Regions from separate parts of the Streptomyces sp. NPDC057877 genome, predicted to be linked through region 1. Evidence: riboswitches for the same ligand, from Rfam matches in the RefSeq annotation. Region 1 holds a riboswitch; each other region holds the start of a gene.
The links. Region 1 has a riboswitch for thiamine pyrophosphate ahead of thiC (phosphomethylpyrimidine synthase ThiC). Riboswitches for the same ligand answer to the same signal wherever they lie in the genome.

Region 2: it holds a riboswitch for thiamine pyrophosphate, as region 1 does, so the genes downstream of both, thiO (glycine oxidase ThiO) here and thiC (phosphomethylpyrimidine synthase ThiC) in region 1, are expected to answer to the same signal.
Region 3: it holds a riboswitch for thiamine pyrophosphate, as region 1 does, so the genes downstream of both, ACFVQG_RS31215 (thiamine ABC transporter substrate binding subunit) here and thiC (phosphomethylpyrimidine synthase ThiC) in region 1, are expected to answer to the same signal.

The regions. Positions count from the first base shown of each region.
Region 1 covers NZ_JBHVMS010000003.1:592,981-599,953, forward strand. Annotated here, with positions in the region: gene ACFVQG_RS10490 (IclR family transcriptional regulator) at 1-391, shown strand, start outside; gene ACFVQG_RS10495 (SsgA family sporulation/cell division regulator) at 490-933, shown strand; gene ACFVQG_RS10500 (YibE/F family protein) at 1,045-2,862, opposite strand; TPP riboswitch at 2,934-3,124, shown strand; gene thiC (phosphomethylpyrimidine synthase ThiC) at 3,117-4,928, shown strand; gene ACFVQG_RS10510 (hypothetical protein) at 4,974-5,459, opposite strand; gene ACFVQG_RS10515 (thiamine biosynthesis protein ThiC) at 5,614-5,778, shown strand; gene ACFVQG_RS10520 (hypothetical protein) at 5,870-6,727, opposite strand; gene ACFVQG_RS10525 (metallophosphoesterase family protein) at 6,929-6,973, opposite strand, start outside.
Region 2 covers NZ_JBHVMS010000005.1:364,835-371,807, forward strand. Annotated here, with positions in the region: gene thiE (thiamine phosphate synthase) at 1-459, opposite strand, end outside; gene ACFVQG_RS16685 (Rv2175c family DNA-binding protein) at 533-898, opposite strand; gene ACFVQG_RS16690 (NAD(P)/FAD-dependent oxidoreductase) at 1,402-2,631, opposite strand; gene ACFVQG_RS16695 (hypothetical protein) at 2,664-3,014, opposite strand; TPP riboswitch at 3,069-3,180, shown strand; gene thiO (glycine oxidase ThiO) at 3,178-4,341, shown strand; gene thiS (sulfur carrier protein ThiS) at 4,338-4,538, shown strand; gene ACFVQG_RS16710 (thiazole synthase) at 4,541-5,335, shown strand; gene pknB (Stk1 family PASTA domain-containing Ser/Thr kinase) at 5,537-6,973, shown strand, end outside.
Region 3 covers NZ_JBHVMS010000011.1:198,452-205,424, reverse strand. Annotated here, with positions in the region: gene ACFVQG_RS31220 (ABC transporter permease) at 1-647, opposite strand, end outside; gene ACFVQG_RS31215 (thiamine ABC transporter substrate binding subunit) at 623-1,705, opposite strand; TPP riboswitch at 1,785-1,891, opposite strand; gene rlmN (23S rRNA (adenine(2503)-C(2))-methyltransferase RlmN) at 1,918-3,024, opposite strand; gene ACFVQG_RS31205 (SRPBCC family protein) at 3,096-3,545, opposite strand; gene ACFVQG_RS31200 (phosphatidate cytidylyltransferase) at 3,659-4,795, opposite strand; gene frr (ribosome recycling factor) at 4,795-5,352, opposite strand; gene pyrH (UMP kinase) at 5,474-6,235, opposite strand; gene tsf (translation elongation factor Ts) at 6,448-6,973, opposite strand, start outside.

The sequences.
Region 1 (6,973 bases):
CCCGGCGGTGGAGGAGTGGGCCGACTTCCGGGAGACCGGGCACGCACACGCCATCGGGCAGTGTCTGCTGTCCCAGCTGGACGAGGACTCGCGCCGCGATCACCTCGGCCGCTACCCCGTGGAGTCAATCACCCCGTACACGGTCCCCGACAGCCACAGCCTGCTACGACGGCTGGAGCGGACGCGGCGAATGGAACCGGTGATCGAGCGGCAGGAGTACGCGCTCGGGACGGTGTGCGCGGCGATTCCGATCACCATGGGTGCCACTGCCGCGACGATGGCGATCTCCCTCCCGGCCCATCAGACCGACCGGCTGCTGCCCGCTGTCCGGCGGTTGCAGGACGAGATCGGGCAGCTGCTCGGCTCGCTTGCGATCTCTATCAGTATCTGAAAACTCACTCCTTGTGATCTGGTGTGTACGTTCAGCAAGATGCAGCCAGTGTCAGGGGTACTTTCCCGGCCAGTCGACGGCAAATGACGGGGTAGGCGATGCGCGAGTCCGTACAGGCGGTTCAGGCAGAGGTCATGATGAGCTTTCTCGTCTCCGAGGAGCTCTCTTTCCGCATCCCGGTGGAGCTGAGCTATGAGACCTGTGATCCCTATGCCGTGCGGCTGACCTTTCACTTGCCCGGTGACGCGCCGGTGACCTGGGCGTTCGGGCGGGAGCTGCTGATCGACGGGGTCGGTCGGCCGTGCGGCGAGGGCGATGTGCGGGTCACGCCGGTCGAACCCGAGGCGCTGGGGGAGGTACTGATCCGACTCCAGGTGGGCGCCGACCACGCCCTGTTCCGGTCGTCGTCGGCACCTCTGGTGGCCTTCCTCGACCGCACCGACAAACTGGTCCCGTTGGGCCAGGAGGGTGCGCTCGGAGACTTCGACGCGCATCTCGACGAGGCGCTGGACCGCATCCTGGCGGACCAGGGAGCGGGGTGAAGCGTTACGCCAGGCAGGTGGCGTAACGCTTCGCCTGACGGGGACGTAGAAACGCTTCTTCAGGGGCGGGCGGCATGGTGCGCCTGGCCCACGTCCCCCCTTCCGCCCGCGTCAGCGCTTCCGACGGCGTCCCCTGCCGCCGAGCACCGGAGCCGGGCGGTTCCCGGCCGGTACGGCTTCCGGGACCGGCCCTGGACCCGAACGGTCGGCCGCGACCACCAGGGCCGCCAGGGCCGTGGTGACCGGTACCGACGCCACCAGGCCGATCGAGCCCACCAGCGTGCGCACGATCTCCTCCGCGACCAGCTCGCTGTTGGCGACCGTGCCCACGCTGCTCTGCGCGATCGAGAAGAGGAGCAGCAACGGCAGCGCGGCACCGGCGTAGGCGAGGACGAGTGTGTTGACCACGGACGCGATGTGGTCGCGGCCGATCCGGATGCCCGCGCGGTACAGGCCTCGCCAGCCCATCGTCGGATTCGCCTCGTGCAGCTCCCAGACCGCCGACGTCTGGGTGACCGTCACATCGTCCAGGACACCGAGCGACCCGATGATGACACCGGCGAGCAGCAGACCGCTCATGTCGATCTCCGGATACAGGCCGTGGATCAGACCGGTGTTGTCATCGGTGTTGCCGGTGAGCGCGGCCCAGTCGATGAACAGCGAGCCGAGGACGCCGATCAGCAGCAGCGAGATCAGGGTGCCGAGCACCGCCACGGACGTACGCGCCGACAGCCCGTGGCACAGATACAGCGCCATCAGCATGATGGCGCTCGACCCGATGACCGCCACGAGCAGCGGGTTCGAGCCCTGGAGGATCGCGGGCAGGATGAAGAAGTTCAGCACCAGGAAGCTGGTGGCCAGCGCGATCAGCGACATGACACCCCGCAGCCGCCCGACGACCACGACGACGACCGCGAAGATCCCGGCGAGCATGGCCAGGGGAAGCCTGCGGTTCACGTCGGTCACCGAGTACTGCAGGTCCTCCGGCGCCGAGGGCTCGTAGGCGACGACGACCTCCTGGCCCTCGTGCAACTGCCGTGACTGGTCCGGCTGCACGATCTCGGTGAACGTCCGGCCGCTGTCCTTGCCGGTGTCGATCCGGATCGTCGCCCTCTTGCAGGTGCCCTGCGCCTGTTGCTGCGCGGAGGACCCCTCGGCGGTGGAGGTGTCGCCAGTCGGCGGGGGAGCCGAGCCGTTCACCGAGGAACAGCTCACGCTCTCGACCTTGGTGACCGTGGCCTGCTGGGTCTGCCGGTCGAAGCCGACCCCGGTGCGCTCGTGCGGCGGGGCGCCGCCGGGCCACAACACGGCGAGCCCGACCACGACCGCGGCGGCGAACGGGATGAGGACGGCCGCGATCACCTTGCGCAGGTGCTTGGAGACGGGGGCGGCGGGGCCATGACTGTGCGAGTGCCCGTGCCCACCGCCGCCGTGTTCACCACCGTCTCCGTGGCCGCCGTGCCCACCACCGTCTCCGCGGCTGCCGTGCCCACCACCGTTGCCGTGACCGCCGTGACCGCCGTGACCGCCGTGACCGCCGTGACCGCCCTGGCCCCCGTGGCTTCCTTGCCCTCCCGCTCCGTCGCCGCCGTACCCACCAGGCCCGCCGCCCTGGCCGCCCTGGCCGCCCTGGCCACCATGGCCGCCATGTCCTCCGGATCCGAGCCCGCCATTGCCACCAGCCGCACCCCCGGCCCCATGGCCCCCGGGCGCCCCGTGCCCACCTCCGGGCCCGTGACCGCCCGCGCCGCCGAACCCGGGTCCGTGTCCGGCCCCGCCACCGGCTCCGGGCCCGCCGCGAGCAGTCGCGCCGGGCCGCGCCGAACCGCCCGCCTGACCAGGCCCGTTGCCGGTTCCAGGGCCGGTGCCGGGACCGGATCCGCGAGGTGGTTCGGGCGGCGGGAACGGAGGATGATGCGTCGTGGTCACCGACCGATCATCGCAAGAACGGCAGGGGCCCTCTGTTCACCGCGCCCGAATTGACGCTAGCGTGGAGTCACCTTTGTACACGCGGGAGCTCGGAGCACCGGGCTGAGAGGGCGCTGACCTCCGTCCCAGCGATGTTTCACATGAAACATCAACTCGAGGCGAGTGATGTTTCACACGAAGCATCCATGGACGGAAACCGCTGCGTCGACCGCCGAACCTGTTACCGGGTAATGCCGGCGTAGGGAGTAGGTCTCATGGCCAACAAGGACGTACGCACGCCTGCCTCCAAGCAGCTCTCCAGCGACACGGAGCCTGCCGAGGCCGGGAAGTCCATCGGCTGGCACAAGGCGTATGTCGGGGGCTCCCGCCCTGACATACAGGTGCCGGTCCGTCAGGTGCATCTCACCAACGGGCAATCAGTGACGTTGTACGACACATCGGGCCCGTACACCGATCCACTGGTCGACACCGACGTCCGCAGGGGCCTGCCGCCGCTGCGGGAGAACTGGATCATCGCCCGCGGCGACACCGAGGAGTACGCGGGTCGCCCGGTCCGTCCCGAGGACGACGGCATCAAGCACACCTCGCCGCGCGGCGGTCTGCGCAATCTCGACGCGGTCTTCCCCGGCCGACCGCGGCAGCCGCGCCGTGGCCGCGACGGGAACGCGGTCACTCAGCTCGCGTATGCCCGCCGGGGCGAGATCACGCCGGAGATGGAGTACGTGGCCCTCCGCGAGAACGTCTCCGCCGAGGTGGTCCGTGAGGAGATCGCGGCGGGCCGGGCCGTGCTGCCCGCGAACGTCAACCACCCCGAGATCGAGCCGATGATCATCGGCAAGCGGTTCCTGGTGAAGGTCAACGCCAACATCGGCAACTCGGCGGTGACCTCCTCCATCGAGGAGGAGGTCGAGAAGATGACCTGGGCGACCCGCTGGGGCGCCGACACGGTCATGGACCTGTCCACCGGCCGCAACATCCACACCACCCGCGAGTGGGTGCTGCGCAACTCCCCCGTTCCCATCGGCACGGTGCCGCTCTACCAGGCCCTGGAGAAGGTCGACGGCCGGGCCGAGGAACTGACCTGGGAGATCTACAAGGACACGGTCATCGAACAGGCCGAGCAGGGCGTGGACTACATGACGGTCCACGCGGGCGTGCGGCTGCCCTACGTCCCGCTGACGGCGAACCGCAAGACCGGCATCGTCTCCCGCGGCGGCTCGATCATGGCCGCCTGGTGCCTGGCGCACCACAAGGAGAGCTTCCTGTACGAGAACTTCGAGGAACTCTGCGAGATCCTCGCCGCCTACGACGTCACCTACTCCCTCGGTGACGGCCTGCGGCCGGGCTCCATCGCGGACGCCAACGACGAGGCGCAGTTCGCGGAGTTGCGGACGCTCGGGGAACTCAACACGATCGCCAAGCGTTTCAACGTACAGACCATGATCGAGGGCCCGGGCCATGTCCCGATGCACAAGATCAAGGAGAACATCGACCTTCAGCAGGAGATCTGTGATGAAGCTCCGTTCTATACGCTCGGCCCGCTGACGACGGACGTCGCGCCTGCGTACGACCACATCACCTCCGGCATCGGTGCCGCGATGATCGCCTGGTGGGGCACGGCCATGCTCTGCTATGTCACGCCCAAGGAACACCTGGGCCTACCCAACCGTGACGACGTCAAGACCGGCGTCATCACCTACAAGATCGCCGCCCACGCAGCCGACCTCGCCAAGGGGCACCCAGGTGCACAGGAGTGGGATGACGCGCTGTCCGACGCCCGGTTCGAGTTCCGGTGGGAGGACCAGTTCAACCTGGCCCTCGACCCGGACACGGCACGCGAGTTCCACGACGAGACCCTCCCGGCCGAGCCCGCCAAGACGGCGCACTTCTGCTCGATGTGCGGGCCCAAGTTCTGCTCGATGAAGATCAGCCAAAGCATCACAGAGCGGTTCGGTGGTGCGGCGGCCGAGGGGGCCTCTCAGGAGGAGATCGCGGAGGGGATGCTCCAGAAGTCGAAGGAGTTCGCGGCCAGCGGGAACAGGGTGTACCTGCCACTCGCGGATTGATGTGCGGTCAGGCGCTGTCCCGCATCGCAGGGCAGCGCCGTGCGCTCACCTCGACAGTGCCCAGATGATGAGGAGTGGGCCGTAAACCGCCACCAGGGCACGCAGGAGTCGTCTCCACTCGAACGTCACGTCGACCCGGACCGGGCTGTCGCTCTCGCCGTGGTGGGCCTGGGACGCCGTGAGGTGCGCCTCCGCAAGCAGCCGAAAGGCTCTTTGGTGGGTCCGGTATCCGGTGAACGCCCCCAAGAGCGAACTGCCGAAGGCGACCGAGCCGAGGGTGCGCCCATCGTTCAGGGTGATGGTCAAACCATCGTCGACCGTCACCTGCGCGACATCGTTCCAGACAACGGTCGAGGTCAGGAGGAAGTTGGTGACGGCCACGCGGTCGGCGGTGATGCGGATCGCGGAGTCCCACCCGAGCGCCCAGAGGAAGATCGCCATGCCACCGAGCAGTACTGCCGCTGGTGGTTCTTCGTCCAGTGGCCCCATGACCACAGAGGCGAGGGCATAGCTAACGATCGCGCCGGTCACGGGCAGCCACGCATACACGGGCCGTCTGATCACCCGCGTCCGCATCGCTGACCACCCCCGAGAACGATTCTCCACACCGGACAGGAGGCCGAGTCAAGATCGGTCAGGTTGGAAGGCAATCGCTCAACTACCGTGGGCCGGGCAGCACGAGAGAATGAACACAGCCATCTCCGGAGTACTGCTGTCGTCGATGAAGATCTCCCAGGACATCCGCCACGAGCACGGCGGGACACAGACGGAGATCGAGCAGGGCATGGCCGAGAAGTCGAAGGAGTTCGTCGCCGCGGGGAACCGGGTGTATCCGCCCCTCGCGGACTGACGGCGCGAGGCGCACGGCGCCGTGCTCTCCCCGCCGTTCGCTGCGGGGGAGCGCGGCTGCCGCTCAGGGCGCTGCCGTTCAGGTGCGTGGACTACTCCGGCTTGTGCTCCGGGCCGCCGAAGTCGGGGCTGGTGTAGTCCGGGCTGGTGTAGCTGGGGCGGGAGCCCCGGCCGTCACTGGGGCTGGTGAAACCGGGCCGGTCGTAGCCCAGGTGGGGCATGCGACCGGCCGAGGCCGACCGGGTAGTGCGGTGCACGGCCGGGTCGGGCTCGATGAGGGCCTCCCGCAGGAAGGGGACGATGCCGCGTTCCAGCAGGGCCTCGTGCCAGGCTTCCCTGGCCTGGGCGACCTCCTCGTTCAGTTCCGCGTACGGTCCCGCCTCGAGGGCGGGCCGGTTGCGCAGGGCGGTGAGGAGCAGTCCGACGGCGGCGACCAGGATCGCGACCGCGGTGACGGCGCCGAACACCCAGCCGGTGGTGACCATGGACTGGGCGATCTCCGGTCCGGGGTCCAGCATCTTCAGGACGTAACCGACGAGCAGGAAGATCGCCGCGGCGGTTCCGGCGAGTACGGGGGCCAGGACCGCGATGACGGCGACAGCCCCCGCTCCGGCGGTCTCGGCGACCTCCCCCATGGTGGCGGCGAGACCCATCGCGCCGTGACCCGGTTCCGGGGAGCCGGATTCGCGTACGGATGACGAGCTGGGCGGCGCCGGTTGGCGCAGCTCCTCTCGGACCTTCACATAGTGCTGGTACTCGGTGGCCGCGGCCGCCGTGATGAGCGCGGAAGCGCCCAGTGCCATGGTGCGCAGTTGTTCGGGGTTGAGCCGCTGTCCGACAGCGGCCAGTTCCGGGCGGTGTGGTGCGGAGCGCAGCGCCTCATCGAGGATCCGCTCGTAGTCCTGGCGGTCCTCACTGAGCAGGTGCTGCGGAACGCTGTTCATGTGCATCCCCCGATGCTCCGTAGGGCTTGGGGCTCGCACGCTGACGAGCCGTCGGGCAGAAACGGAGGGGAGCCTGCTACGGATAAGCCGATGGTAGAGCGGTGACGGCGCGCGGTGACAGGGGGTTTGCAGAAATTGGGCCCTGGCCTGGTGCGGCCTGCGCGGTCTCCGGTCGTCCTCCGTCGGGGGTGCCTGCCCGAGGAATGCTCACATATCCAGCGGAAGTTGCTGGACCAGTAGCTTTCCGGCCAT
Region 2 (6,973 bases), on a different contig from region 1:
GAGGCCGGGGGCGTGGCGGCCGGGCTTGGTGGGGGTGGGCCAGCAGGGGCCGGTGCAGAAGTAGTCCACGCCGTCCTGGACGGCCGCGGCGGAGGCCTCGGACTCGGCGTGGGTGGAGCGGCCGATCAGCACCTCGTCGCCGAGGAGGGCGCGGGCCGCCGGGACCGGGAGGTCGCCCTGGCCGAGGTGGAGCACGTCGGCCGTGGCGGCGTGGGCGACGTCCGCGCGGTCGTTGACCGCGAGGAGTCTGCCGTGCCGGGCGCAGGCCTCGGCGAAGACCGCCAGGTGCTCCAGCTCCTCGGCGGCCTCCATGCCCTTGTCGCGCAGTTGCACGATGTCGACGCCGCCCGCCAGGACCGCGTCCAGGAACTCGGGCAGGTCGCCCTGGCGCTTGCGGGCGTCCGTGCACAGGTAGAGCCGGGCGTCGGCGAGCTGTTCGCGGGCGGTGGCGGCGGGCATACGTGTTCCCCCGTGGTCGGTGGTGTACGGGCCGCGGGGCTGCCGTGGCCCGTACACCGGGCTGCTGGTCGGATCAGACGGCGAGCGCCTGGGCGCGGCGCTTCACCTCCGTTCCGCGATTCTCGCTCAGGGCCTGCGCGGGGGTGCCGGGCAGGCTCTCGTCGGGGGTGAACAGCCACTCGAGCATCTCTTCGTCGGTGAAGCCGTCGTCCCGCAGGAGCGTCAGGGTTCCGGACAGGCCCTTGACGACCCGGTCCCCGTCGATGAAGGCGGCGGGGACGTGCAGCGCACGGTTCTCGCCACGCCGTACGGCGATGAGCTGGCCTTCCTTCACCAGCTGCCGCACGCGCGTCACCTCGACATCGAGCATCTCCGCGATGTCGGGCAGCGTGAGCCAGGCGGGGACGAGAGCATCGATCTTTGCGTCAATCTCGGTCACGCGAACAAGCCTGCCATCCCCCACTGACAGTCGGAAGTCAGCCCCGCCCACCTGGGGGGACGCGGGGGCGCACGGGGCCGCTCGCGCGGGCGGGCGGGGCGTGGGGGCGCCCACGTGGCCGGAAGCGGGCGTGGGGGCGCCCACGTGGCCGCAAGCGGAGGTGGGGGCGCCACGTGGCCGGAAGAAGCGGAGGTGGGGGTGGGCGCGGCAGGTCGGGGACGGCCACCAGGACGGGCGGCGCCCGGCGGGGAAGCACGACCCGGGGCGCACCTCGGCCGGTAGGTACCGGTGTGGTCGCCCCGCGCGCCCCGCGCGCACGAGGCACAACGCACGGGGCGGGAGCACAGCGCAGGGCGCGGGAGCACAGGACACGGCGCGGGAGCACAGGACACGAGCGCGAGCGCGCACGGGCCGGGGCCGGGCAGCCCCGGGGCCGGGCAGCCGGGGCCGGGCAGCCGGGGCCGGGCAGCCGGGGCCGGGCAGCCGGGCCCGCGGGCCGGTGGCTACGCGGTCGCCGACTTCAGTGGGCGGGCCGGGTCCGTGAGGAGCGTGGGGTTCATTCGGGCGCCCGACTCGATCAGGCGTCTGCCCTGGGCCAGGTCCCTGGGACGGCCCACGGCCAGGAGGGCGGTCAGGCGGTCGCCGCGGAGCCAGCAGACCGTCCAGGCGGGGCCGGAGGGGTCGCCGCGCCAGACGGTGGTGTCGGCGGCGGGGTGGTGCCCCGCGTACTGGACGAAGCGGCCGAACTGCTCGGACCAGAAGTACGGCACCGGGTCGTAGTCGGCGGGGGCCTCGCCGAGGATGTCCGCGGCGACGGTGCGGGGGCCCTGGAGGGCGTTGTCCCAGTGGTGGACGAGGAGACGCTCGCCGTACCGTCCCGAGGGGAAGGACGCGCAGTCGCCGACCGCGTACACGTCCGGGGCCGAGGTGCGCAGCCCGGCGTCGGCCACCACCTCGCCCCACGTGCCCAGCTCGATGCCGGACCCGGCGAGCCAGGCGGTGGCGGGGCGGGCGCCGATGCCGACGACCACGGCGTCCGCGGGCAGCCGGGTGCCGTCGTCGAGGACCACGACGCCGGGTTCGATGTGCGCCACGCGCGCGTGGGTGCGCAGGACGGCCCCGCTGTCGGCGTACCAGGCCGCCATGGGCACGGCCACCTCGGCGGGCAGCGAGCCCGCGAGCGGGCGGTCCGCGGCCTCCACGACCGTCACGGCGCAGCCCGCCTCGCGCGCCGCGGTGGCGAACTCGGCGCCGATCCAGCCCGCGCCGACGATCACGATGTCACGCTGCCGGGCGAGCACCGGCCGCAGCCGCTCGGCGTCGTCCAGGGTGCGCAGCAGATGCACCCCGGGCACGCCCTCCGTGCCCGGCAGCCGGACCGGTTCCGCGCCGGTGGCGACGACCAGGACGTCGTAGGGGACCGGCCCGGCCCCGGTGTCCAGCTCGTGGTCGGCGGGGCGCACGCCCGCCACCTCGCGGCCCAGCCGCAGCTCGATGCCGAGCGCCTCGAAGTCGACGTCGAAGGCGGAGCCCTCGGCCGTGCCGAGCAGCACGGCCTTGGACAGCGGCGGCCGGTCGTAGGGCTGGTGCGGCTCCGCGCCGATCAGCGTCACGGTGCCGGTGAAGCCCTGTTCGCGCAGGGCGACCGCGGTCTGCACCCCGGCCATGCCCGCGCCCACGACGACCACGCGCCGTGGCGTGGACCCTCCCCGTGCCTGCGTCTGCTCGCTCACCTGATCACCATAGACAACTGACGAAAAGTCAGTCATGGGGCGGGCTCGGTGACCTGCTCCACCACACTGGTGCCGCTGCCCTCCTGCGACTCCCACTCCCAGGCCTCCTCCAACCGCACCCGCCCGTCGGGCAGTTCCACGACCGTCGACACACAGTGCCCCGACGACGTGGTGCCGTCCTGCTTGAGCTGCACGTACCGGAAGTCCAGCCGGTCACCTGCCCGGGTCCCCACCAGATGGCCGCGTACGACGTCGCCGCCCGCGTACTCCGCCCAGATCTCGCCCTCCTTCTCGTGGTACGTGAACCGGGTCCGGGTGCCGACCTGACCTGGGGCCTGGTCGGCGACCGGGGCGAGGACGAGGCCGTCGAGCGAGCGCGGCATGGCGGAGGCTCCCTTACAGAGACGTCGCGGCAACAGCTAGGGTGGTGGCCAACGTAAAGCACTCGCGGGAGCCCGGACGCACCGGGCTGAGAGGGAGGCTGGCGGCCTCCGACCGTACGAACCTGATCCGGGTCATGCCGGCGAAGGGAGGGGCTGGACGCCCATGTCGCGTACGTCAGACGTCCTTGTCATCGGGGGCGGAGTCATCGGCCTCGTCACCGCGTGGCGAGCCGCACAGCGCGGGCTCACCACCGCGGTGGTGGATCCGGAACCGGGCGGCGGAGCCGCACAGGTGGCGGCCGGAATGCTGGCCGCCGTCACGGAACTGCACTACGGCGAGCAGACCCTGCTCGGGCTCAATCTCGCCTCCGCCCGCCGCTATCCCGACTTCGCGGCCGAACTCACCGAACTCACCGGCCACGACGTCGGCTACCGCCGCAGCGGCACCCTCGCCGTCGCGCTGGACACCGACGACCGGGCCCACCTGCGCGAACTGCACGCCCTGCAACGCCAGTCGGGGCTGGAGTCCGAGTGGCTGTCCGGGCGGGACTGCCGCCGTCTGGAGCCGATGCTCGCGCCGGGCGTGCGCGGCGGGCTGCGGGTGGACGGTGACCACCAGATCGACCCCCGGCTCCTCTCGACGGCTCTCGTGGCCGCCTGCGAGCGGGCGGGCGTGGTCTTCCGCCGGGCCTGGGCCGAACGGCTCACCGTCGTACGGGAGCGGGCCACCGGTGTGCTCACGCGGGACGGCGATCAGCTCACCGCCGAGCAGGTCGTGCTGGCCGCGGGGAGCCTCAGCGGACGCCTCGCGGGCGTTCCCGACGCCGTACTGCCGCCCGTGCGGCCCGTGAAGGGGCAGGTGCTGCGGCTGGCCGTGCCGGAGCGGTACGCGCCGTTCCTCAGCCGCACCGTCCGCGCGATGGTCCGCGGCAGCCATGTCTACCTGGTGCCGCGCGAGAACGGCGAACTGGTCGTCGGCGCCACCAGCGAGGAACTCGGCTGGGACACCTCGGTCACCGCGGGCGGCGTGTACGAGCTGCTGCGCGACGCGCACGAGCTGCTGCCCGGGATCACCGAGCTGCCCCTGACGGAGACCCGCGCGGGACTGCGCCCCGGCTCCCCGGACAACGCGCCGCTGCTCGGCCCGACCGCGCTCGACGGGCTGCTGCTGGCCACCGGGCACTTCCGCAACGGCGTGCTCCTCACCCCGGTCACCGGCGACGCCATGGCGCACGTCCTGGCCACCGGCGAGCTGCCCGAGGTGGCCCGGCCCTTCACCCCCCAGCGCTTCACCGGAACCCCGGCCCTCATGGAGCAGCCCGCATGAACATCTCCGTCAACGGAGAGCCCCGGCACATCGCGCCCGGCACGGCTCTCGACGCCCTCGTCAGCACGCTCACCGCGGCGCCCTCCGGAGTGGCCGCCGCCCTCAACGAAACCGTCGTCCCGCGCGCGCAGTGGTCCACCACGCCGCTGGCCGAGGGCGACCGCGTCGAAGTCCTCACCGCCGTCCAAGGAGGCTGACCATGGCCGACGATCCCTTCGTCCTCGGCGGTACGTCCTTCACGTCCCGCCTGATCATGGGCACCGGCGGGGCGCCCAGCCTGGAGGTGCTGGAGCGCGCGCTGGTCGCCTCCGGCACGGAGCTGACGACGGTCGCGATGCGGCGCGTGGACCCCTCGGTGCACGGTTCCGTGCTGTCCGTCCTGGACCGGCTCGGGATCCGGGTGCTGCCCAACACCGCCGGGTGCTACACCGCCGGTGAGGCCGTGCTGACGGCCCGCCTCGCGCGCGAGGCGCTCGGTACGGATCTGGTGAAGCTGGAGGTGATCGCCGACGAGCGGACGCTGCTGCCGGACCCGATCGAGCTGCTCGACGCGGCGGAGACGCTGGTCGACGACGGGTTCACGGTGCTGCCGTACACCAATGACGACCCCGTGCTGGCGCGGAAGCTGGAGGACGCCGGATGTGCGGCGATCATGCCGCTGGGGTCGCCGATCGGGTCGGGGATGGGGATTCGCAACCCGCACAACTTCGAGCTGATCGTGGAGCGGGCGGGGGTGCCGGTGATCCTGGACGCGGGGGCGGGTACGGCGTCGGACGCGGCGTTGGCGATGGAGCTGGGGTGTGCGGGGGTGATGCTGGCCTCCGCGGTGACCCGGGCTCAGGAGCCGGTGCTGATGGCTGACGCGATGCGGCATGCGGTGGAGGCGGGGCGGTTGGCCCGGCGGGCCGGGCGGATTCCCGTGCGGCGGTTCGCGGAGGCGTCGTCTCCTGCGGAGGGCCTGGCGGTGCTGGATCCTGAGCGGCCTGCCTTCTGAACCGGCGTGGGTGCTGGCCGTTTCCCTCCGACCCGCGCACCACCCGTTTCCGGGCGGCTGGCAGGTTCACGTTTGCCGTGGGTGGCTCGGCGCCGTCGGCGGCTTCTCCTTCGTGCGTTGCGTCACAGGTACGAATCAGTCCTGGTGCGATCTCGAAGCAAGCGGCCAGGTCTGTCAGTCGCTCCTCGTACACTCACCTGCGTGGACACGACCCTTCAGGACCCTCTCGTCGGGCAGGTGCTCGACGGTCGTTATCGCATCGACGCGCGGATCGCCGTCGGTGGGATGGCGACCGTCTACCGGGCCGTGGACACCCGGCTGGACCGCGTTCTCGCCGTCAAGGTGATGCACCCGTCGCTCGCGACGGACGGCACGTTCGTCGAGCGGTTCATCCGTGAGGCCAAGTCGGTGGCGCGGCTCGCGCACCCCAACGTCGTCCAGGTGTTCGACCAGGGGACCGACGGGGCGTATGTCTATCTCGCCATGGAGTACGTCGCGGGCTGCACCCTGCGCGATGTGCTGCGCGAGCGCGGGGCGCTCCAGCCGCGGGCCGCGCTGGACATCCTGGAGCCGGTGCTCGCCGCGCTCGGCGCCGCGCACCGGGCGGGGTTCGTGCACCGGGACATGAAGCCGGAGAACGTGCTCATCGGGGACGACGGCCGGGTCAAGGTCGCCGACTTCGGCCTGGTGCGCTCGGTGGACACCGTCACCAGCACCACCGGCGCGGTGCTCGGCACCGTCGCCTACCTCGCCCCCGAGCAGATCGAGCAGGGCGGCGGCGTGGACGCGCGCGTCGACGTGTACGCGTGCGGGGTCGTCCTGTACGAGATGCTCACCGGCGGCAAGCCGCACGACGGGGACTCCGCCGCCGTGGTCCTCTACAAGCACCTCCACGAGGACGTGCCGCCGCCCTCGGCGTCCGTGCCGGGCCTGGCGTACGAGCTGGACGAGCTGGTCGCCTCGGCCACCGCGCGCAACCCCGGTATCCGGCCGCACGACGCCGTGGCGCTGCTCGCGCAGTCCCGTACGGCGCGCGGCGCGCTCAGCGACGAGCAGCTGGACATGGTGCCGCCGCAGGCGCTCGGCACGGACCACGGCCACGACAACGCCGAGGACCGCACCAGCGTGCTCCCGCGCTCGCTCACCGTGCCGCGGACGCTGCCCGTCGACGGGGACGCCCCCGACCCGTACGGCCCCCACCTCACCAGCCGCCTGGACGCGCCGCCGCTGCCGCCGCGCCGCCGGACCGGGCTGCCCCGGCGCGGGGTGCTCACGATCGTCGCGGCCGTCCTGCTGGCCCTCGGCATCGGGGCGGGCGTCTGGTACATCAACTCCGGCCAGTTCACCAAGGTCCCCCCGCTCCTCGCACAGACCGAGCAGGAGGCCCGGGACCGGCTCGGCGACGCCGGTCTCGACGTCGGCAAGGTCGAGCGGGCGTACAGCGACACCGTGCAGCGCGGCACCGTGATCAGCACGGACCCGGCACCGGGCAGCCGGATCCGGGGCAACGGCTCCGTCGCCCTCACCCTCTCGCGCGGCCCGGAGACCGTGCAGGTGCCCGACGTGACGGGATACCGGCTGGACAGGGCGAAGGACGTGATCAAGCAGGAGGGCCTGCAGCCCGGCATGGTCACGCGC
Region 3 (6,973 bases), on a different contig from region 1:
ACCATCAGCGAGGCGGCGGCCACCGCGGGCGCCAGCGCGGGCAGCGTCACCTGCCGCCAGGCCCGCAGCGGGGACGCCCCGAGCATCCGCGCCGCCTCCTCCTGCCGGGGGTCCAACTGCGCCCACAGCCCGCCGACGGTCCGCACGACGACCGCGTAGTTGAAGAAGACGTGCGCCAGCAGGATCGCCCAGACGGTGGTGTCCAGGCGTACGCCCCACAGCTCGTCCAGCAGTCCGCCGCGCCCGACCAGCGCCAGGAACGCCGTACCGACGACGACGGTCGGCAGCACGAACGGCACCGTGACGACCGCCCGCAGCACCTGGCGGCCGGGGAAGTCCAGCCGGGCCAGGACATAGGCGCCGGGCAGCGCGATCAGCAGGGTCAGCGCGGTGGAGACCAGCGCCTGCCAGGTGGTGAACCACAGCACCTGCCGGATCCCGGAGTCCCCGAGGACCTCCCACAGCCGCCCGAACCGCCAGCCGTCGCCGACGCGCAGCCCGCGCGCGACGATCGCGGTGACGGGGTAGGCGAAGAAGACGCCGAAGAACGCGACGGGCAGGGCGAGCAGCCCCAGCCGCGCCGCGCCGCTCCGCACGCGGGAGGTCACCTGCGTCACCTGCGTCACTTCAGCACGAGCGAGTTCCACGACTTGACCCACTCGTCACGGTTCTCGGCGATCTTCGCCGGTGCCATGGTGTGGGGGTCGTCGGCCTGCGGACCGTACTGCGTGAACTCCTCGGGCACCTGGGCGCCCTCCCGCACCGGGTAGACGAACATGTTCAGCGGCATGTCCTCCTGGAACCGCTTGCCGACGAGGAAGTCGATGAGCGCCTTGCCGCCCTCGCTGTTGCGGGCGTTGCTCAGCAGGCCCGCGTACTCGACCTGCCGGAAACAGGTGCCCATCGCCACGCCGGTCGGGGCGGTCTCGGGGCGCGGGTCGGCGAAGACGACCTCGGCGGGCGGCGAGGAGGCGTACGACACGACCAGCGGCCGGTCGCCGCCCGCCTGCTTGCCGCCCGCGGACCCGGAGAACTCCTCGTTGTAGGCCTGCTCCCAGCCCTCGACGACCTTCACGCCGTTGCCCTTGAGCTTCTCCCAGTAGTCCTGCCAGCCGTCGTCCCCGTACTCCGCGGCCGTACCGAGCAGGAACCCGAGCCCCGGCGAGGAGGAGGCGGCGTTCTCGGTGACGAGGAGGTCCTTGTACTCGGGCTTGACGAGATCGTCGTACGACCGCGGCGGCTTCAGGTCGTGCTCCTCGAAGTACGCCTTGTCGTAGTTGACGCAGATGTCACCGGTGTCGACGGGCGTGACGCGCCCCTCACCCTCGTCGCCCCGGTACTCGGGCCGGATCTCGTCGGCACCCTTGGGCTCGTACGACTGGAACAGCTCGTTGTCGAGAGCACGCGACAGCAGGGTGTTGTCGACGCCGAAGAGGACGTCGCCCTGCGGGTTGTCCTTGGTCAGGATCGCCTTGTTGACGGCCTGCCCGGCGTCGCCGTCGGTGAGGACCTTCACCTGGTAGCCGGACTCCTCCTCGAAGGCCGCGAGGACGTCCTCGGAGACGGCCCACGAGTTGTGGCTGACGAGCGTGACGGTCTTGCTGTCGGCCGCGGAGTCGCCGCCGGACGACGACCCCCCGCACCCGGACAGCGCGACGACCCCGAGCCCGGCGGCCACGGCGGCGGCGTACCTGTTGATGTGCACTGGATTCCTCCTGGGATGGACCAGGAGAAGACGCGGCCCCGCCCGGGACCTTCCGCGGTTCCCGGGCAGGGCGCAACAGCTCGAGTGATGACCGATCTCCCTACCCAGAATGACCTGGGCCAGGTTCGGAGGGTCTGCGGCCGGTTGCCGCACTCTCAGCGCTGTGGCGCTCCCCTGTCGGAATATGAAGATGTGTTCCTACGGCGCTCAGACTACCGTTCGGTGGCCGCGAGCTGTCCACACGCCCCGTCGATCTCCTGGCCCCGGGTGTCCCTGATCGTCACCGGCACACCGTGCGCGGCGATCGCCTCGACGAAGGCCTTCTCGTCCTCGGGCCGCGACGCGGTCCACTTCGACCCCGGCGTCGGGTTCAGCGGGATGAGATTCACGTGCACGGGCCTGCCCCGCAGCAGCCGCCCGAGCCGGTCCCCACGCCAGGCCTGGTCGTTGATGTCCCGGATCAGCGCGTACTCGATGGACAGCCGCCGCCCGGACTTCTCGGCGTACTCCCACCCGGCGTCCAGCACCTCCCGCACCTTCCACCGCGTGTTCACGGGTACGAGGGTGTCCCGCAACTCGTCATCCGGCGCGTGCAGCGAAATGGCCAGCCGACACTTGAACCCCTCGTCGGCGAACCGGTGGATGGCGGGCACCAGCCCCACCGTCGACACGGTGATCCCCCGCTGCGAGAGACCGAGCCCGTCCGGCTCGGGATCGGTGAGCGCGCGGATGGCACCGACGACCCGCTTGTAGTTGGCGAGCGGCTCCCCCATCCCCATGAACACGATGTTCGACAGCCGCGCCGGACCCCCGGGAATCTCCCCGTCCCGCAGCGCCCGCATCCCGTCCACGATCTGGTGCACGATCTCCGCGGTCGACAGGTTCCGGTCGAGCCCCGCCTGCCCGGTCGCGCAGAACGGGCAGTTCATCCCGCACCCCGCCTGCGAGCTGATGCACATGGTCACCCGGTCCGGGTACCGCATCAGCACCGACTCCACCAGCGTCCCGTCGAACAGCCGCCACAGCGTCTTACGGGTGGTGTCCGCGTCCGTCGACAGATGCCGTACGACGGTCATCAGCTCCGGCAGCAGCGCGTCCCTCAGCTTCTCGCGCGACGCGGCGGGAATGTCGGTCCACTCCTGCGGCGCGTGCGCGTACCGCGCGAAGTAGTGCTGCGAGAGCTGCTTGGCACGAAACGGCTTCTCCCCGACCGCAACCACCGCCTCCTTGCGCTCGGCGGGCGAGAGATCGGCGAGATGCCGCGGCGGCTTCTTGGCTCCGCGGGGGGCTACGAAAGTGAGTTCTCCGGGCTTGGGCATGGTTCAACCAGTGTCGCAGATCCACTGGTGTGACCCGGCCCGCCCGGTTGACCGGCTCTCCGGCCGTCCCGCTAGACGGCCATGCCCTCCAGCCGCTCCTTGAGGCGCTGCTCGTTGCGGGGCAGTTCCCTGCGGACCTGGGGGCGGACGACGAAGGGGACCAGGGCCCTGCCGATGCCGTGGCCCACGAAGTCCAGTTCCAGGGTGACGCGGGAGCGCCGGCCGCCCTCGAGGGGCTCGATCTCCCCGTGGAAGAAGGCGCGGACGGGGCCGTCGATGCCCTGCACCCGCCAGCTGTACGGGGGCTCGTGCTCGGTCAGCTCCATGGTCATCGGCACCTCGCGGCTGCCGACCCGGCGGGTGACGCGGACGCGGGAGCCGGTGTGCAGTGGGCCCTCGTCGAGCCGCTCGGCCGCCAGGGCGCTCAGCTGCCAGTCGGGCAGGTGGTCGGGGTCGACGGCGTAGGCGTAGACGTCCTCGGGGCTGCGGTCGACGTCGATCTGTTCGCGGATGGTGTGCATGGTGGCCCCCTCTTCCGGCCGTACACCGAAATCGTCTCACCGGCGTGCCGGGGCCGCCATCGACGACGAAGCCCCCGTCCCGGGGTGGGACGGGGGCCGCGCGCGTGGGCGGGTCAGGTGGAGCCGACGAAGATCACCATCAGGAGCCAGGCGACCGGCGCCGTCGGCAGCAGGGAGTCAAGACGGTCCATGATGCCGCCGTGGCCCGGCAGCAGCGTGCCCATGTCCTTGATGCCGAGGTCGCGCTTGATCATGGACTCGCCGAGGTCGCCGAGCGTGGCGCTGGCCGCGACCGCGAGGCCGAGCAGCAGCCCCTGCCACCAGACGCCGTCGTCGACCAGGAACTGCATGCACAGCGCGCCCGCCACCATGGCGAAGCTCACCGCGCCGAGCAGGCCCTCGCGGGTCTTGCCGGGGCTGATCCGCGGCGCCAGCTTGTGCTTGCCGAACCGCCACCCGACGGCGTACGCCCCGGTGTCGCTGACGACCGTCAGCAGCAGGAACGTCAGCACCCGGTACGGCCCGTCGTCCGCGGTCAGCATCATCGCCACGAACGTCGCCAGGAACGGCACGTAGAACGCGGCGAAGACGCCCGCCGTGACGTCCTTGAGGTAGCCCTCGGGCGGTTCCGTCATCCGCCAGACCAGCACCGCGAGCGCGGTGAGCGCCATCGCGACCCAGGCGCCCTCGGCGCCCCGGACGTACCCGGCCACGACCATCGCGGCGCCGCCGAGCGCCAACGGCACCAGCGGTGCCCGGATGCCCTTGCGCTCGTCCAGCCGCTTGGTCAGCTCCCACAGGCCCACGACGACGGCGACCGCGACGACGCCGACGAAGACGGCCTTGACGACGAACAGCGAGGCGATGATCACCACACCGAGGCCGACGCCGACCCCTATCGCGGCGCCCAGGTCGCGCCCCGCGCTCTTCTTCTGCCGGGAGACCGGCTGCGGGGCGTCGGACATGGGCTCCGGATTCTGCGGCACTGTCCCGTGTGTCGCGTAGGGCTGTGCCGCTGGTGTTTCGTCGCGGAACAAGGGGCCGCCCAGCCGAGCGGCCCCCCGGTCCCGGTCGTCATCCTGGTCTCCGCCTACTGCGGACACGTCGGGCACGAAGGGCATGGGGCGAGTCTGCTGCGCGTCATGCGCATCGTACGTGGGTCCCGCCGGGACGGCTCCCGGAACAGGCCCCTGTCCGGACGGCCCCCAGTACCCGGCTGGTGGCGGCGTCCCCCAGGAAGAGTCGTTCATCAGACCTCGAGCAGCTCCGACTCCTTGTGCTTGAGCAGCTCGTCCACCTGGGCGACGTACTTCGCCGTGGTGTCGTCCAGCTCCTTCTCCGCGCGGCGGCCCTCGTCCTCGCCGACCTCGCCGTCCTTGATCAGCTTGTCGATGGCGTCCTTGGCCTTGCGGCGCACGGAGCGGATCGAGATCTTGGCGTCCTCGCCCTTGCCGCGGGCCACCTTGATGTACTCGCGGCGGCGCTCCTCGGTCAGCTCGGGGAACACCACCCGGATGATGTTGCCGTCGTTGCTCGGGTTGACGCCCAGGTCGGAGTCGCGGATCGCCTGCTCGATGTTGCGCAGCGCGCTCTTGTCGAACGGGGTCACCACGGCCATGCGCGGCTCGGGCACGGAGAACGAGGCCAGCTGGTTGATCGGCGTCGGCGCGCCGTAGTAGTCGGCCACGATCTTGTTGAACATCGCCGGGTGCGCACGGCCGGTGCGGATCGCGGCGAAGTCCTCCTTGGCGACCACGACGGCCTTCTCCATCTTCTCCTCGGCCTCGAGGAGGGTCTCTTCGATCACCACTTGCTCCTGCGTGTCTTGAGTAGGCCCGGCTGCGTCTCGTGGCTGCGGTCGGCGGCCGGCTGCGTCGCGTCTTCTTCCTGCACGGTTCCCGACCGGCAGGACATTGTCCATCCCCCGGTCAGCTGCGACCGGCTTGGTCGCCCACCAGCGTGCCGATCTTCTCACCCTTGACGGCGCGGGCGATATTGCCCTCCTTCAGGAGTTCGAAGACCACGATCGGCAGCTTGTTGTCGCGGCACAGGGTGACGGCGGTGGCGTCGGCGACCTTCAGGTCCCGGGTGATGACCTCGCCGTAGCCGAGCGCGTCGAACTTCACGGCGTCGGGGTTGGTCTTCGGGTCGGAGTCGTAGACCCCGTCCACGCCGTTCTTGCCCATCAGCAGCGCCTCGGCGTCGATCTCCAGGGCGCGCTGGGCGGCGGTGGTGTCGGTGGAGAAGTACGGCATGCCCATACCGGCACCGAAGATGACCACGCGGCCCTTCTCCAGGTGGCGCACGGCGCGCAGCGGGATGTACGGCTCGGCGACCTGCCCCATGGTGATCGCGGTCTGCACGCGGCAGTCCACGCCCTCCTTCTCCAGGAAGTCCTGGAGGGCGAGGCAGTTCATCACGGTGCCGAGCATGCCCATGTAGTCGGAGCGGGCCCGGTCCATGCCGCGCACCTGGAGTTCCGCGCCACGGAAGAAGTTGCCGCCGCCGATGACGATCGCGATCTGGGCGCCGTCCCGGACGACGGCGGCGATCTCACGGGCGATGGCGTGCACCACGTCGGGGTCGACGCCCAGTCCGCCGCCGCCGGAGAAGGCCTCTCCGGACAGCTTCAGCAGAAACCGGCCGTGTACTTTGCCGTCGTCGCTCTTCTCGGCCTTGGTCATGGGAATCCCGCCTCTGTTACGTGTTGCACATGCGAAGAAGGCCATTGCCGGTGGGGCGTGGTTCGCATCCCATGCTCGGCAATGGCCTCCTCGTCAGATCTGCTGTCGTCCGCCACGCGCGCGTACGCCTCGGTCATGGCGTGCGTCGGGTGGGCGGCCGACTGCGTTCGACCCTAGCGGGTTTCCTCCGAGGGTCGCGCGTCCATCGCGGTACGGACTCAGATGCCGACCTTGATGCGCGTGAAGCGCTTCAGGGTGACACCGGCCTCGTCCAGCACCTTCTGGACCGACTTCTTGTTGTCCAGCGCGTACGGCTGGCCCAGCAGCGTGGCGTCCTTGAAGAAGCCGTTGAGGCGACCCTCGACAATCTTCGGCAGGGCGGCCTCGGGCTTGCCCTCGGCGCGGGTGGTCTCCTCGGCGATACGGCGCTCGGCCTCGACCACGTCGGCCGGGACGTCGTCCTTGGAGAGGTACTTCGGCGCGAACGCGGCGATGTGCTGCGCGACACCCTTGGCCACCTCGGCGTTCGGCTTGTCGAACTCGACGAGGACACCGATCTGCGGGGGCAGGTCGGGCATCGTGCGGTGCATGTACGCGGTGACGTAGCCGTCGGCGAACTGCGCGAAGCGGTCCAGGACGATCTTCTCACCGAGGTTGGCGTTGGCCTCGTCGACGTACGCCTGGACGGTCTTGCCAGCCTCGATCTCGGAGGCGAGCAGGGCCTCCAGGTCGGCCGGGGCGGTC